One region of the Vibrio sp. JZG10 genome, then DNA from elsewhere that is predicted to be linked to it. Evidence: predicted binding sites of a transcription regulator. Region 1 holds the regulator's gene; each other region holds the start of a gene.

Region 1 (5,947 bases):
ACGCAGGCAACTCGCCGTTCTGGCAATGGTTACAAGAGCATTTCTTCTCCATCGATTTCACGCTTGCGGATTACCTGACAGGTATCGGCAAGAAAGGCTTTATTGCTGACTTAATGCCGAAGCTGCCTATTTACATCAACCTGTTGAGTCCAGAAGCGCAAGCTGTCATTGGCCAAGTGCATGACAATACTCGCCCAGCATTAAAGCTGCTTGAGCGTGAAGGCTTCACTAACCGTGGTTACGTGGATATTTTCGATGCGGGTCCAACCGTTGAATGTGACTTACGCAATATTGAATCGGTACGTCACTCGTTCCGTGCGCAAGTGAAAATTGCACAACATAGCAGTACGCAAGACTTCTTGATGTGCAACTCATCGTTCGAAAACTTCCGCGCAGCAGTCACCAAAGCGGCGTATGACGCTGAAACACAAAGCGTCATGATCGCACCAGACGTTGCGGATGCACTTTTGGTTGAGGAAGGGGATTTTGTTCGCCTTCTTCCGCAGTAACAGACGACAGAATTTAAGGATAGAAACAATGACACATTGGATTGCAGGTGAATGGGTACAAGGTCAGGGTGAAGCATTTACGTCTCTGTCACCTTACAACCAAGAAGTGATCTGGCAAGGCAACGGTGCAACGGCAGAGCAGGTGAATCAAGCGGTATCTGCAGCGCGTGAAGCGTTTATTGACTGGAAAAAACGCCCATTTGCAGAGCGTGAAGCGATCGTGTTGGCTTTTGCTGAGAAAGTAAAAGAGAACAGCGAAAAAATCGCCGAAGTCATTGCCAAAGAAACTGGTAAGCCAATTTGGGAAACGCGCACTGAAGCAGCGGCAATGGCAGGTAAAATTGCAATCTCTATTCGTGCTTACCATGACCGCACCGGTGAAGCGAGCCGTGAAGCGGCGGGCAATCAAATTGTGTTGCGTCATCGCCCACTGGGCGTGATGGCGGTATTTGGGCCATATAACTTCCCTGGTCACCTACCAAATGGTCACATTGTGCCTGCGTTACTAGCGGGTAACACCGTTGTGTTCAAGCCATCCGAGCAAACGCCTTGGACTGGCGAGCTAGCTATGAAACTTTGGGAAGAAGCAGGTCTGCCGAAAGGCGTGATCAACCTTGTCCAAGGTGCGAAAGAAACCGGTATTGCGCTTGCTGATGCGAAAGGCATTGATGGCGTACTGTTCACGGGCAGCGCGAACACGGGGCATGTATTGCACCGTCAATTTGCGGGTCAACCAGACAAGATGTTAGCACTAGAAATGGGTGGTAATAACCCGATGGTGATCTCTGATAAATATGGTGATTTGGATGCCACGGTGTACACCATCATCCAGTCAGCGTTTATCAGTGCTGGTCAACGTTGTACGTGTGCTCGTCGTTTGTACGTGCCATTGGGTGAGAAAGGTGATGCGCTCATCACGAAACTGGTTGAAGCGACGAAGAATATTCGCGTAGACCAACCATTTGCAGAGCCTGCGCCATTTATGGGGCCGCAAATCTCCGTTGCCGCAGCCAAGTTCATTCTCGATGCACAAGCGAACCTTCAATCACTTGGTGGTGAAAGCTTGATTGAAGCTAAAGCAGGAGAGGCGGCGTTTGTTTCTCCGGGCATTATTGATGTAACGGACATTGCTGAGCTACCAGATGAAGAGTACTTCGGTCCACTTCTGCAAGTGGTGCGTTACGAAGGGCTAGAAAAAGCCGTAGAACTGGCGAACGACACGCGCTTTGGTCTCTCTGCTGGTTTAGTTTCAACTGACGACCAAGAATGGGAATACTTCGTTGACCATATTCGTGCAGGGATCGTGAACCGTAACCGCCAGCTCACAGGTGCAAGTGGTGATGCGCCATTTGGTGGCCCTGGTGCGTCAGGTAACCTACGTCCAAGCGCTTATTACGCAGCAGACTACTGTGCGTACCCGATGGCATCAATGGAAGGTCAAGAGACTATCTTGCCTGCAACATTAAGCCCAGGTGTGGCGCTATAAGTTTTAATAACAGAGTCGCAACCATGTATTGCGGCTCACCTTGCCGGCGAATCATTTAGGTATGGGTTGTAGTGATCGTTGGCAGAACACGGAAAGTGAGCAAAGACTCGGAAAAGCGTGTTGACTGACTGGCATTTACCGTCACAGGTTGATGGCTGCTCGTTCATTATTCTGGACAACTTTTCGTTGTGAACGAGCAGTCAACTTCCGCTTACCTTTTAACTCTACATCTCGTAACAAGGAGTCGTTATGACGCCCGATGTGTTATTTGAATCGCTATGGCAAGATTACATTCAACGTCTTTGCCCTTCTGCTGCGAAAGTACATCAGCTGCTTCAAGAAGATGAGCCTCTGATTAATGATCATATAGCTTTACGTACCTTCAATATTGCGCCTCTTGGTATCGAAACCTTAGCTAAACCATTTGTAGCCATTGGCTACCAGGCATGTGGTGACTACGTTTTCGAAAGTAAAAAGTTGGTTGCTAAACACTATGAGCACCCTGATCCGAAGCAACCTAAAGTCTTTATTAGTGAGCTAAAAGTTGAGGAGTGTTCACCTGAGCTGCAAGAGATTGTGAAAAAGCTGGTGGCACAAGTCGATGCAGGCAAGCTGAACGATAGCGCATTCTTACATGGTGGACGCTTGTGGGATTTAAGCTTTGCTGACTACCAAACGTTGGCTAAAGAAAGTGAGTATGCATCATGGTTGGCTGCGCATGGTTACGGCGCAAACCACTTCACGGTGAGCGTTAACCAGCTCAATGAATACGAAGAAGTGAAGCAAGTAAACGATCACTTACGTACGGCCGGATTTACCATTAATGAAAACGGCGGGGAAGTGAAGGGCACTCCTGAGGTGCTGCTAGAACAATCATCGACCATGGCGGATAAAGTGGCGGTTCGCTTTAGCGAAGGCACTGAAATTATCCCTGGTGGCTTTTACGAGTTTGCTAAGCGCTACCCGATGGAAAACGGTGAGCTGTACCCAGGTTTTGTGGCGGCTTCAGCGGACAAAATCTTTGAAAGTACGAATGGTTAACTTTTAGGGTTAACCTTTCGGCTAATCAACTTGCTCATTAGTCTTTTGTTGCTCTGAGCTCAATGTGGTTACAAGACAAATAAAAAGCCACCAATGTCGCCATTGGTGGCTTTTATAATTTTGTTCGCGTCACTCTGGTTTGAGATTAACGAGTACCGTAAACCACGATAGTTTTACCGTGCGCAGAGATTAAGTTCTGCTCTTCTAACATTTTCAAGATACGACCTACTGTCTCACGAGAACAGCCAACGATTTGACCGATTTCTTGACGAGTGATCTTGATTTGCATGCCGTCTGGGTGAGTCATTGCGTCTGGTTGTTTTGCAAGGTTCAGAAGCGTCTGAGCGATACGACCAGTTACGTCTAGGAACGCCAGGTCACCCACTTTTTGGCTAGTTACTTGAAGACGACGAGCCATCTGCGCAGAAAGGCGCATTAGGATGTCTGGGTTTACTTGGATAAGCTGACGGAATTTCTTGAAAGAAATTTCAGCAACTTCACAAGGAGATTTAGCACGAACCCAAGCTGTGCGCTCTTGGTCTTCCTCGAATAGACCAAGTTCACCAATAAAGTCTCCTTGGTTTAGGTAAGAAAGGATCATCTCCTTACCTTCTTCGTCTTTGATAAGAACCGCAACAGAACCTTTAACGATGTAGTACAAAGTTTCTGCCTTTTCGCCCGCGTGAATTAGCGTGCTCTTTGAAGGGTACTTATGAATATGACAGTGTGAAAGAAACCACTCTAATGTTGGGTCGGTTTGAGGTTTACCTAGAACCATAATATCTCACTTCCTCTGCAGGGTACGCTTGCGCTATCCATATTTTAGCTAAGCCTGAATTAGGCCTACTAGAATAAGAGCACTTTTTATATGCTGCAAGCTCTCTTGTGTTTCGGTAAGAAATAGTATCCTTTTTCGAAAACGATTTCTTGATTTTAATCGTGCCATGATTGAGATTTTGTAAGCAAAACTGTGCACATGATCACGGTATGAAAAGTAAACATCTTCGCAGGCAGGTTTTTAGCCAATTTTCCCTGTTTCGATGAGCTGTTGTAGGATAGGCCGAACTATGAGCTCCATTGCAAAGCTCATCTTACCGCCTGGTACGACAATCGTGTTGTGGCGTGACATGAATGAGCCATCAATCATAGCCAGGAGATATGGGAAGTCGACTTTCTTTATCCCACGCAAGCGAATAACGACAAAGCTCTCATCCAGGCTTGGGATACCTTTCGCGTTAAGTGGGTTAGAGGTATCGACCGTTGGGACGCGCTGAAAGTTAATATGAGTGCGAGAAAATTGTGGTGTGATGTAGTTAAGATAATCGTCCATCGAGCGCACGATAGAATCCATTACTGCTTCTCGTGAATGACCGCGGTCACGAGTATCACGCACAAACTTTTGGATCCACTCTAAGTTTACGATTGGTACCATACCAATCAAGAAATCCACATGTTGCGCGACATTAACATCGCCATCCACAACACCGCCGTGCAAGCCTTCATAGAAGAGAACGTCACTGTTCTCCGGTAAGTCCTGCCATGGTGTGAAGGTACCAGGCATTTGATTATAAGGTACGGCCTCGTCAAAGGTGTGTAGGTAGCGACGTACGCTGCCTGCGCCATCGTGACCATATTTACGGAAAAACTCTTCCAATCCTGGAAAGTCATTAGCTTGAGGGCCAAAGTAGCTAATGTGTCGACCTTGCTCGCGCGCTTTACGGATTTCTATATCCATTTCAGGGCGAGTAAAGCGATGGAAGCTGTCGCCTTCAACCCATGCGGGTTTAACGTTCATCATATTGAACATCTTACGGAAGGCTTCAGATGTAGTGGTCGTGCCGGCACCAGATGAACCAGTAACCGCAATAATTGGGTGTTTAGCTGACATGACAAACCTTGTCGAAAATTACTTACCTGTAATGTGCAGTAGGCTGCTACTGCACGGTCGATAACCCACTATAGCACGTAACAATGCCTTGTCATTGAGTGGGGTACGGTAAAATGTGAAGGTTCTAAAATTTTGTTTTTACCTGAATATCGACGGTTTCGTGCAGTTCAGAGAACACGATAACCGCTTCGCCTTTTTCTAATTGAGTTTTTACTTGATCCACTTTGTCTTGCAAAGAAACCTCGACGGTTCCGTAATCCGTGCCTTCACGTAAGACGAATTCACGAATTAAGTTTTCCAATGTTTCTGGCGCAATGTCTTGCCATGGAATGATCATAAATACCTCGAACTTTTATGATGAGCGGCTAGTTTACTGCTTTCGCTGCTTGGATACAGCAGAAAGGTAATCTGCGGCAATACTTTCGTAATACGCTGGCAGCGCTTCTTCCAACCAAAATTTCGGCTTGAGCGCTGAACCTGTAAGGAAACCAACATGCCCACCGTGCTCAAAGAGACGGTAATCAATATTATCTGGCAGAACAAATTTCGGGATCACATCGTCGGTCATGAATGGATCGTCTTTGGCGTGAATGATCAGTGTCGGTAGCGTGATCTGTTGTAATTTACTTAAGCCAGAACATTGATCGTAATAATCTTGTGCGTCTTTAAAACCGTGCAGTGGTGCCGTGATCAAATCATCGAATTCATACAATCGTGTGACACGTTTTATTGAGTTGTAGGACAAAGCGAGCTCGCCATGCAACAAGTGATGTTTTTGCAATGCGTTGCGTTTGAGCGAAGAGAGTAGGTAACGGCGATATACTTTCGAAAAGCCTTGTTCAATACGGTTCGCACACGCTGCTAGGTCCAAAGGCGCTGAGATAATGGTCGCCGCGTTCAAAATGGGGTGGTCTTTGTATTGGGCTAAATAATTCGCCAACATGTTACCGCCAAGAGAAATACCAACCGCAACTTTGGGGTTATCAGGAAAGCGTTGCTCAAGGTGCTCTAAGAAGTGGCGAG
Region 2 (5,947 bases), on a different contig from region 1:
TGGATACGTCTCGGACGCCAGAGTGGTCAACGTTATTCAAACAGCTCGAGAAAGAAGCAAGAGACGAGAGGCTCAAACGTTATTACTCGACACCGATGGTTAATGGGGAAACCCCAGTTGAGGAAGTGCCATTTGTCTCGGTAGATTTTGAAACGACAGGTTTGAATGCGGAAGAGGATGCAATTCTCACGATTGGACTTGTGCCGTTTACCATTGATCGTGTTCAATGTAGTGGCTCTGCGCATTGGGTTGTTAACCCTAATCGTGAGTTAAACGAAGAGTCAGTCGTGATTCATGGCATCACTGATTCTGAAGTCAAAAACGCACCCCAATTAACCCACATTTTAGGGGAAATATTGGATGCGCTGTCAGGCAAAGTTGTGCTTGTTCATTATAAAAATATCGAAAGGCAGTTTTTTAATAACGCGTTGCTAAATAGCATTGGGGAGGGGATACAGTTTCCCGTTGTCGATACGCTAGACATTGAACACGCGATACAGCGCCGTGAATGCAGTGGCCTATTCAATAAGTTAAAAGGTAAGAAGCCAGGCTCTGTCAGGCTGGGGCATGCTCGTGAAAGGTATCGCCTTCCTGCTTATCAACCTCATCATGCTTTGACCGATGCGCTGGCAACTGCTGAACTGTTTCAAGCACAGTTGCAATATCATTTTAATCGAAGCATGCCAATCTCTTCGATTTGGCAATAAGCGTTGTTTATGATGAAGACAATAAAATGCAATGAAAGGTAGGGGGCTTTGCGATTATGATGGCGGACTGAGTAACCGCTTATAAGAACTATGTTTTTTGAACATGTGCTTGGTAGTGATGGGAGGTTTCATCACTCAAACTCCGACGAAAGTAATTTAAATTTGGTCACGTATTTTTAAGGAGATTATCCGTGAGCACCGATAATAACGGTGGCATTCAACGCCCCGATGGAAAGGTAAACGCGATAGACACTGACTATCAAATTGGTCAGGATAACGTCGCGTTAAAAGTAGGCCCGTTTGGCCTTGATATTCATAACCGTGTTTTTGCAATTTCTGGTTTAGCAATCATCCTATTTGTTGTAGTAACACTATTATTTCGAGAACAGGTAGAGCCGTTTTTCGCAGATCTAAGAGCGGGTTTGTTACACCATTTGGATTGGTTCTTTCTCGCATCTGGTAATATTTTTGTCATTGTCTGTGTTGGGTTGATTTTTACACCGCTAGGTCGTGTACGAATCGGCGGTACAGAAGCGACGCCAGATTATTCCTATGCGGGTTGGCTGGCAATGCTCTTTGCAGCAGGTATGGGTATCGGTCTGGTGTTCTTTGGTGTATCAGAACCTATGTCTCATTTTAGTTCTGCTATTGGTGGCGTGAACGTTGAGAATGGTGTTCGTACTGACTGGGCCCCTTTAGGTGGTGCAGAAGGCGATGCAAGTGCTGCATCTGCACTAGGCATGGCGGCGACGATTTACCACTGGGCGCTTCATCCGTGGTCAATCTATGCGCTATTGGCCCTTGGTTTGGCGATTTTCTCGTTTAACAAAGGCTTACCACTTACCATGCGATCCATTTTTTACCCACTGTTTGGTGAGCGTGTATGGGGTTGGACTGGTCACATTATCGACATTCTTGCCGTTGTAGCGACAGTTTTTGGTCTGGCAACGTCCCTAGGTTACGGTGCGTCTCAAGCCGCAACGGGTTTGAACTTCCTATTTGATGTTCCAATGACGAATACTACGCAGGTACTATTGATTATTGGCATCACCGCACTCGCTTTAATCTCAGTTGTTGCGGGACTAGACAAAGGCGTGAAAATCTTATCTGAGATCAACATGGGTCTCGCTGCGCTTTTACTGCTTTTCGTTATTGTTGTCGGCCCGACGATCGCGATTTTAACGGGCTTCTTCGAAAATATAGTGTCATATGTGGCTAATATTCCTGCCCTATCAATGCCATTTGGACGAGAAGACGTAAACTATTCTCAAGGTTGGACAGCATTCTACTGGGCTTGGTGGATTTCTTGGTCACCATTTGTCGGTATGTTCATTGCGCGTGTATCTCGTGGTCGTTCAGTTCGTGAGTTCATTATTTGCGTTATCCTTATCCCTTCTTCTGTTTGTGTGTTATGGATGACCGCTTTTGGTGGTAACGCTATAAGCCAATACGTGAGCGATGGTTATGAAGCCGTGTTCAACGCGGAATTACCGTTAAAACTATTTGCCATGTTAGATGTGATGCCGCTAGCTGAAATTACATCTTTCGTCGGTATTATTTTGGTGGTGGTATTCTTCATTACCTCTTCAGACTCTGGTTCACTGGTTATTGATACTATTGCTGCGGGCGGTAAGGTCGATGCGCCAACGCCTCAACGCGTGTTCTGGTGTACGTTTGAAGGCTTAGTTGCGATTGCATTGATGCTTGGTGGTGGCCTAGCGGCAGCTCAAGCAATGGCCGTGACCACAGGCCTACCATTTACGATTGTTCTGCTTGTTGCAACGGTTTCCCTAGTAAAAGGCCTGATGGATGAACCTCGTCCAAAAGCGGTTTCTAAGAAGAAATCGAAATAACCAACATCAGCAGTTAAATATTTGAATAAAGCGGCATGCGAAAGCATGCCGCTTTTTTTATTTTTGAATTTTTGCTGAGAAATGAAGACCATGGAGGACAGTTTTTTCTGTTCGTTTTTTATACTTATTCTTTAAGTGATTTTTTAATAAATTAGACCTCGAACTATTTTAAGATTTGGTTAAATGGCATATTATTGTGATCTCTATCACAAAAATATCGATAAAAAGGCGGATTATTTGATTTTTAGTCGCGAGGAATGCCCATAATAAAAAGGAAATTTAATTAGACCTCAAAGGATATGTATTTCCACATGATCACATCAGCACCTTGGGTTCTTTATCCAGAGATTGGAGAAGACTCAAGTAAAAAATGGATTTTTCGTGAGCCTAAAATCTCTGATGGTGACGACATTTACAGCTTAATTGCAGACTGTCCTCCATTGGACATGAACTCATCTTATTGCAATTTCCTACAGTCTACGCATTTCAGCAAAACCAGTATTTTGGTTGAGCAAAAAGGCGAAATCGCAGGTTTCATTTCCGGTTATCAGAAACCAGACGAGCAAGACGTTTTATTTGTCTGGCAAGTTGCAGTCTCACCTCGCTTTAGAGGTCACGGTTTAGCATTCCGCATGTTGAAAGAACTTCTCACCCGAGAGGAATTGGGCGGTGTTAAATCGGTAGAAACTACCATCACGGAAGATAATAAAGCCTCTTGGGCATTGTTCAAAAAGTTAGATGCGATGAACGGCAACTCTGGCCAAGTAAGCACATTTTTGGACGAAGAAGCCCACTTTAAAGGCAAACACGATACAGAATATTTGTATCGCATTCCTCTCAAATAATCCTCAAACAATAGGAATTAAAAACGGTCTCATCATGGATATTTTCAAAAAGCAGGAATCCAACGTACGCTCATATTCAAACAATTTCCCAGTCGTTTTTCGTAAAGCGAAAGGCTGCTGGCTGGAAACAGAACAAGGTGAACGATACTTAGACTTCCTTGCTGGAGCGGGATCTCTAAATTACGGCCATAACAACCCAGTACTTAAGCAAGCACTGCTTGAGTACATTGAGATGGACGGTATTACTCACGGTTTGGATATGCACTCAGAAGCGAAAGCATCGTTTCTTGAAGCGTTGGATACTTACATCCTTAAACCAAGAAACTTGGACTACAAAGTTCAGTTTACTGGCCCAACCGGTACTAACGCCGTTGAGGCAGCACTTAAGTTAGCGAAAAAAGTAAAAGGTCGCGACAGCGTTGTTGCATTTACCAACGGTTTCCACGGTTGTACAGCTGGCGCACTGGCTGCAACGGGTAACCAGCATCACAGACAAGGTAACGGTTCTAGCTTAAGTAACGTCACTCGTATTCCATTTGAAGGTTACGCTGGCGTTGATGGTCTAGCATTGTTCGAAACCATGCTAAACGACAACTCTGCAGGTATGGATAAACCAGCCGCTGTACTTCTTGAAACTGTGCAGGGCGAGGGTGGTTTAAATGCTGCTTCAAACGAGTGGTTACAACGTTTGAGCAAAATCTGTAAAGCCAATGACATTCTTGTGATTGTCGATGACATTCAAGCTGGTTGTGGACGCACAGGTACTTTCTTTAGCTTTGAGCCGTCAGGTATTCAACCAGATATCGTGACGCTATCGAAATCGATCGGTGGTTACGGTTTGCCAATGGCCGTCGTTCTACTTAAACCAGAGCTAGACCAGTGGAAGCCAGGTGAGCATAACGGCACGTTCCGTGGCAACAACCATGCATTTATTACCGCGGCGAAAGCATTAGAAATTTATTGGGCAAATGATGATTTTGAAACACACATCAAGCAGTGTTCAGACAAAGTAAGTGCTGTTATTGATCGCTGCGTTCGTCGCTTCCCACAAATGTTTGTACAGAAAAAAGGTCGCGGCATGATGGTTGGTATTGAGTGTATCAACGGTGATATGGCATCTGAAATCGCGAAAAACTGTTTCGAAAACGGAATGGTAATTGAGACAGCTGGCCCTGACGACGAAGTCGTTAAGTTCTTCTGCCCACTTACGATTAGCGAGTCAGAACTAGACCAAGGACTAAGCATCTTTGAAAGTGCAGTGGAAACCATCGCTGCGAAACATTTCAAACAAGCATCTTAATAAGGATTATTAATTATGATCGTCAGAACACTCGATGAGTGTCGCAACAGTGAGCGACGTGTGGTTTCAGATAACTGGGAAAGTGTCCGTATGTTGTTGAAAGATGACAACATGGGTTTTTCTTTCCACATTACTACGATTTATGAAGGTACTGAAACACACATTCACTATCAAAATCACCTAGAATCGGTTTTTTGTATGAGCGGTGAAGGTGAAATTGAAGTCGTTGGTGGAGAAACTTATCCGATTAAACCGGGTACGTTATACATCCTTGATAAACACGATGAGCACTACTTGAGAGCTTATAAGAATAAAGAAATGGTAATGGCGTGTGTATTCAACCCACCAATTACCGGCGCTGAAGTGCACGATGAAAACGGTGTTTATCCTCTCGTTGACTAAAAGATAGAGGTGGGGTGCTTGTCACCCCACGATCAACTATCTCTTCTTTTTTCTTTTAAAGTTACCAATCAAAAAAGGCTTATCATGACATTTACCGTAGAAAAAATCGGCGGTACATCAATGACAGCATTTGATGCTGTTCTCGACAACATTATTCTTCGTCCTAAATCGCCATACAATCGTATCTTTGTCGTCTCTGCATACGGCGGTATGACCGACGCGCTACTCGAATGTAAAAAAACCAGTAAGCCAGGTGTTTATCAGCTTATCGCGAAACGTGATGACAAATGGGAAGAAGCGCTAGCATATGTAGAAAGCCGTATGCTGCTCACAAATGAAAATATTTTCGCGGACCCAATGAATCGTATCCGTGCAGATAAATTCATTCGCTCACGTATTGCTGAAGCAAAAAACTGTATTGCGAACATTTTAGAAACTTGTCAGTACGGTCAGTTTTCGTTACGTCAGTATTTGCCTCAAATTCGAGAGTTTCTGTCGTCTATCGGTGAGGCGCACAGTGCTTACAACACGGCACTGAAACTAAAAAATATGGGTATTAACGCTAAGTTCGTTGACCTGTCCGGTTGGGACAATCAAGCGCCAAGAAGCCTTGATGAATCGATCAGTGATGCGTTTGCTGATATCGATGTGTCAAAAGAACTGCCAATCGTTACAGGTTATGCTTACTGTAAGGAAGGCCTAATGCACACTTATGACCGAGGTTATAGTGAGATGACATTTAGCCGAATTGCAGCGATAACAAAAGCGGATTTAGCGGTAATTCACAAAGAATATCACTTGAGCTCTGCAGACCCGCGTGTTGTTGGTCCTGAAAAAGTT
Region 3 (5,947 bases), on a different contig from region 1:
TCAGGACGAACTGCAGTGTTGAGCCATTCTTGCATTGCATCGGTATTCCCGCGCGCTTGCCAAAACAGGATCAACGATAGTGAGGCGTTTGCTGTCCAATCTACGTGGTAAGTCGACTGCTTCATCAAGTGTTGAATGTGCTCAATGAATTTACCGGCTTTGTCTAGCTCGCCACGGCCAACCGCAATACGCGCCAGCATCGAGTAGCTGTGTAAGTGCTTACTTGGCGAATGGTTTTCGAGAATTTGTAGACCTCGGTAGGCACATTCTTCTGCTTCATCAAGTCGGTTCCAGCACCAAAGCACTTGCGCACGAATACGCAGCAAAAACTCGTGCAGAGGAACATGTTGAAGTTGCTGATCTTCAATCAAACGGAATGCGGAATCTTGCAGCTCAAAGGCGGCTTGTACGTAACCTTGCGCAATCAAAATCTCGCTTTGTTGTAAAATCGCCCATAACGCTTGGTGGTAAACTTGGTACTGACGAGCCAGTTTCTCGGTTTGTTGCATCATCGGTAACGCGCGGTCGAGTTTACCTAGCACGTGGTTAACTTCGCCAACAACCGAAGTTGCCACAATGCGGCTACGGTAAATCGTGTTATCAAGTTGGCTAAGTGCTAGCTCCGCTAATTCGAGTGCTTTCTCTGGCTGGTTGCTGTTGATAGCCACTTGAGCAAGCAGCGCGTTTGCTTGACCTTGATAATGAATATCTAACTCAATGTTACGCTTTTTATGCTCATCTTCCGCTTCTTCAAGCAGGTGGCCTACTTGGTTATAACGGTGCTGACTTTGAGCCAACCAAGCTCGGAGCATCGTAAGTTTTGGGTGGCTGAACAGAAGCTCAGCATCCAACTTATTAATTGAGTTTTCCAGTGTGCTGAGCTCGCCTTGGTTAAATATCTTCCAGCCGAATTCGTTTAGAATTTCTACCACCAAGTCTTTATCGTTCGATTTTTGTGCATGGTGAATCGCTTGGTGCGGTGCTTTTTGTTGTAACCAGGCAACAGCTGCATTGCGGTGGAGATCTTTTTCTTGCTGAGGAATACGCGCTTGGCGCTCATGAGACAAAAACTCGCCAAATAAGTTATGGAATCGGAACCAGTTTTGCTCCCCTTCGAGTGGGTAGATGAATAAGCCGTAGCGGTTTAATGATTCGATCAAACCAAGTGCATCTTCGCGTTGGGTGAGGGCAAACACCAACTCATCATTGAAGTGGTCAAGCACGGAAACTTGCATCAAGAAATGACGAGTTTCGTGATCGAGTAGGTCAAATACTTCTTCGACCAGATAATCCCACAAATGCGCGTGATTGAACTGAGATACCGACTCTACGGTTTGTGCCAATGTACGGTTTTGATGTTGCGCTTGCAACGCGATCAACTGCATCGCCGATGGCCAACCTTCCACATAGGTTCTGAGGCTGTTTGCCATGTCTTCGTCGATGCCATCGGCAATACGTTGATTAAAGAAGCGAGTTGTTTCTTCGGTATCGAACGCCAACATCTCGTTACCGATTTCGATCATTAAATCACGAACACGTAAGTTTGCAGTACCCAGAGGCGGCGCTGCACGACTTGTTACCACAACGGTGAGGTTGTCTGGCATGTGTTTTAAGAAGAAACGCATGGATTCATGAATTTCATCGTTGGTGATCAAGTGATAGTCATCAAGCACCACGTAGCACTCTTGATGAAAATCAGCCATTTCCGCGAATACTTCGCTGAATAAAGAACGTAGAGAAGAGATCTGGCGTTTTTCCGCCAGTTTTTGTGCGTTAGAGCAACTGAAGTTGGTGGCTTTGTTTAATGCTTGAAGCAGGTAATTTACAAAGCGAAAGCCGTCGTTATCGCTGTCATCAATGCTGTACCAACCGACGTTTGGTTTATCGGATAGCCACTGCGCTGCCATGGTGGTTTTTCCGTAACCTGCTGGGGAGCGGAATAAAACCAATTTGTAGTAAGACGCTTGCTGTAGTAAGTCCAACACTCGTGGGCGCACGATGGCATTGTGCAGGCGTCCTGGTCGAGTAAGCTTAGATGGAATCCACATTAGTAATTATGTCCTTATTTATGTATACCCAAGTGATTGCGACGTGATCATTTCAGTAAGGCCCCCTCGAAAGCTTCGTCTTACTGAATGATGCCATCAGCATCAAAAACTGCTTGAATGCCGGTTGATGTCGCCTCTTGTTGGGGCTTGCATCCGTCTGAAAAACCATTCCATACGGTCACTTAGATATAAAAGCTAGCGAAAACTAGAAATAACTCACACCACCTAATTCTAGTTTGTATAAAAAGCGTACAATCCTGTGAGCCGTGTGGGATGTTACGACATCAGAAATGTCCGTTACTTTGATCCACTTCCTAATTCTCAAGGGTTGATGGATTTACCATCAACTACGCCCTTTATTTGTGATTCTCGTCACTTAAATATCTTTTGTGTCGAGTGTATTAAGATCTCGTTGCACATCGATTATGAAAAATCTTTCCATGTTAACCAAGTTAATGTGACCAATATTGCAATTTTCACATCATCAGATGAGCGGGCTATAAAAAGCGTCATAAACGGGTTTTAACCTTTCTCATATTCCATTGTGATCAAAATCACTAAGAACTGGAGCAAAGTTCACTTTGTTGAGATTTGGATCACTAACCTAGCAATAGTACCCCCTCTACGCCCTCAGCCCTCCTCCTTCAAAGGAGGAGAATTAGGAGGATGTTTATTCACAGAGGTAAATGCACGATGTATGGCAGATGAATTACCAAAAGACATGAGAATTTCGTAATGAAACCTACTCAACAAAAACAATTTGACAAGAAGTCGTTCCAAGAAAGCGTAAAGAAACACCTATCTGTAACTTACGCTCACACGATTGAAAACGCAGACAGCCGCGCTTGGTACCTAGCAATGGGTCATGCACTGGCTGAGTTCACTACTTTAGATTTGCTTGCTACTGAAGAAGATCCACGCATTAAAAGTGCGAAGAGCGTTAACTACCTTTCTCTAGAGTTCCTTATCGGTCGTTTGACGGGTAACAACCTAATCAGCATGGGTCTGTACGAACAAGTAACAGAAGCAATGGCTGAACTGGGTTACAACCTAACTGACCTGCTAGAAGAAGAACGTGACCCATCATTGGGTAACGGTGGTCTTGGTCGTCTAGCGGCATGTTTCATGGATTCATGTGCGGCACAAGAATTCCCAACCGTCGGTTACGGCTTGCACTACGAATACGGTTTGTTCAAACAGTCTTTTAAAGATGGTCGCCAGCAAGAAGCACCTGACGCATGGCGTGGTGTAGAAGGCTACCCTTGGGAAATTGCTCGTCCAGAACTTGCACAAGAGATCGGTTTCTACGGTCACGTTGAAGTGGTTAACGAGAACGGTAAAGAAGTTCGCAAATGGGTTCCTGGCATGTCTGTAAGAGCAATGCCTTGGGATCTACCAATCGTGGGTTACGAATCAGACACGGTTTACCCGCTACGTCTTTGGGAATGTCAGGCAATTGCACCATTCTCGCTAGCAAGTTTTAACAACGGTGACTACTTCGAAGCGCAGCACGCACTGATCGACGCGGGCAACATCACTAAAGTGCTTTACCCGAACGACAACCACGAGAAAGGTAAAACACTGCGTCTAATGCAACAGTACTTCCACTCAGCTGCGTCTGTACGTGACATCCTACGTCGCCACGAAGCAGCTGGCTACTCGCTAGCGGATCTACCGAAGCAAGAGACTATCCAGCTTAACGATACGCACCCAACGATTGCGATTCCTGAGCTAATGCGCATCCTGATGGACGAAAAAGGTCTAACTTGGGAAGCGGCTTGGGAAATCAGCTCTCAAACATTCGCGTACACAAACCACACGCTACTTCCAGAAGCACTAGAGACATGGCCAGAGTCGCTAATTCAGCACCTACTACCACGTCACATGGAGATCATTTACGAGATCAACCACCGCTTCCTACAAGACGTACGTGCAATGTGGCCGGGTGATATCGCGAAACAACAGAAGCTTTCTATCATCGAAGAAGGTTTCCACCGCATGGTTCGCATGGCAAACCTATGTGTAATTGGCTCTTACGCAGTAAACGGTGTAGCGGCACTTCACTCTGAATTGGTTAAGAAAGACCTATTCCCAGAGTTCCACGAAATGTACCCAACACGTCTACACAACGTAACGAACGGTATTACGCCACGTCGTTGGTTGAAGTTCTGTAACCCAGGTCTTTCTAAGCTAATCACAGAGAAAGTCGGTCCAGAATGGCCAGCGAAACTAGAGCAACTAGAAGGCATCGCTAAGTACGCCACTGACGAGAAATTCCAGAAAGAATTCATGGCAGTGAAGAAAGAGAACAAAGAACGCCTAGCTAACTGGGTGAAAGAGAACATGGGTATCGAACTCGATACTAATGCGATCTTCGATGTTCAAATCAAGCGTCTGCACGAGTACAAGCGTCAGCACTTAGACCTTCTACACGTACTGTCTCTGTACCATCGCATTATTAACGAACCAGGCTTCGAATGTGTGCCTCGCGTTGTGTTCTTCGCAGCGAAAGCGGCACCGGGTTACCACCTAGCGAAAGAAATCATTTTCGCTATTAACAAGATTGCTGAGAAAGTGAACAACGACCCTCGCATCGGCAACAAGCTGAAAGTGGTCTTCATTCCTGATTACCGTGTGAGCATGGCTGAAATTATTATTCCTGCGGCGGACGTATCACAACAAATTTCACTTGCGGGTAAAGAAGCATCAGGTACTGGTAACATGAAGATGGCGCTTAACGGTGCCCTAACGATCGGTACGATGGATGGTGCTAACGTTGAGATTCGTGAAGAAGTAGGCGATGAGAACATCTACATCTTCGGTCTAGACGTTGAAGGTGTGAAAGCGCTGAAAGCTCAAGGTTACAACCCATTTGATTACTACAATGCGGATCACCTACTCAAAGCGTCTATGGACCTACTACTGGGTGAAGAATTCACTCCAGGTCAACCAGGCTTACTGCGTGCAACGTACGACAGCCTACTAGACGGCGGTGACCCGTACTTATGTCTTGCGGACTTCGCATCTTACGTGAAAGCGCACGAAGACATGAGCGAACAATACAAAGACCAAGCTGGTTGGGCGAAGAAAGCCATTCTTAATACCGCCCTTGTCGGCAAGTTCACCTCAGATCGCTCAATTCGCGACTATGTGAACAACATCTGGAAACTAAAAGCGGTTCACCGTTAATAGAACAGAGTTAAGACCAAGGTAGCCAAGCGCTACCTTTGGTCATTTTCCAAAAGAAGTTATTGATAACAATAAAACCCTACATGGAAGGTGTTGGTATTACCTTCGGAGAAAGCGATGAAAGAACAAACAGCATTAAAGAAAGTCGCGGAAATGGCGAGATTGGCTGATAGCTATGTCAGTGCTTGGGGAGATGAGGCAAAAGTGTCTGAGGAGACGCTACGCCGCTTGCTCGCTTCGCTTGGCTACGATACTAGCAGCGATGAAAAACTATTGGCTTCTGCTGAAAAGAAACATAAAAAAGACGTACTAGCCCCTGTTCTTGTTTTACGCGACGGCGAACCAGTCGAAGTGGAACTAAACCTAGGTACGAGTGCTCGTGAGAGTGAATTCAGCTGGCGTTTAGAAACAGAACAAGGAGAGGTACTTGAAGGCTATCTTCAGTCCCAAATTGTTCGTGATGAGCGTGCTGAGGGTGGCCCTCTAGTGTTTGCATTGCCAAGGAACTTGGCTTGGGGTTATCACAAATTGATTGTCAGCCGTAAGCGTCGTAAAACGCCTTACGAGATGTCATTGATCATCACGCCGAAAGCGTGTTTCAAACAAGACGATCTAAACCAACATAAAAAGCTATGGGGTCCTAGTATCCAGCTTTACACACTGCGTACTCAGCACAACTGGGGTATCGGTGATTTTGGTGACCTAAAACA

What was found. Region 1 encodes CRP, which controls carbon source genes, mostly activating them, when cyclic AMP is high. Its sites were predicted from a motif close to TGTGANNNNNNTCACA; they were not measured.
Region 2: the regulator CRP is predicted to act here: its motif matches at 2,756-2,771, upstream of ectA (diaminobutyrate acetyltransferase).
Region 3: the regulator CRP is predicted to act here: its motif matches at 2,592-2,607, upstream of ACWYVB_RS07585 (glycogen/starch/alpha-glucan phosphorylase).

Annotation. Positions count from the first base shown of each region.
Region 1 covers NZ_JBSUGE010000030.1:14,994-20,940, reverse strand. Annotated here, with positions in the region: gene astA (arginine N-succinyltransferase) at 1-509, shown strand, start outside; gene astD (succinylglutamate-semialdehyde dehydrogenase) at 538-1,995, shown strand; gene ACWYVB_RS22390 (DUF1338 domain-containing protein) at 2,245-3,036, shown strand; gene crp (cAMP-activated global transcriptional regulator CRP) at 3,182-3,814, opposite strand; gene ACWYVB_RS22380 (phosphoribulokinase) at 4,055-4,924, opposite strand; gene ACWYVB_RS22375 (YheU family protein) at 5,049-5,261, opposite strand; gene ACWYVB_RS22370 (hydrolase) at 5,295-5,947, opposite strand, start outside.
Region 2 covers NZ_JBSUGE010000001.1:196,363-202,309, reverse strand. Annotated here, with positions in the region: gene ACWYVB_RS00935 (3'-5' exonuclease) at 1-707, shown strand, start outside; gene ACWYVB_RS00930 (BCCT family transporter) at 899-2,560, shown strand; gene ectA (diaminobutyrate acetyltransferase) at 2,872-3,405, shown strand; gene ectB (diaminobutyrate--2-oxoglutarate transaminase) at 3,440-4,705, shown strand; gene ACWYVB_RS00915 (ectoine synthase) at 4,721-5,107, shown strand; gene ACWYVB_RS00910 (aspartate kinase) at 5,192-5,947, shown strand, end outside.
Region 3 covers NZ_JBSUGE010000004.1:144,746-150,692, forward strand. Annotated here, with positions in the region: gene malT (HTH-type transcriptional regulator MalT) at 1-2,048, opposite strand, end outside; gene ACWYVB_RS07585 (glycogen/starch/alpha-glucan phosphorylase) at 2,784-5,237, shown strand; gene malQ (4-alpha-glucanotransferase) at 5,355-5,947, shown strand, end outside.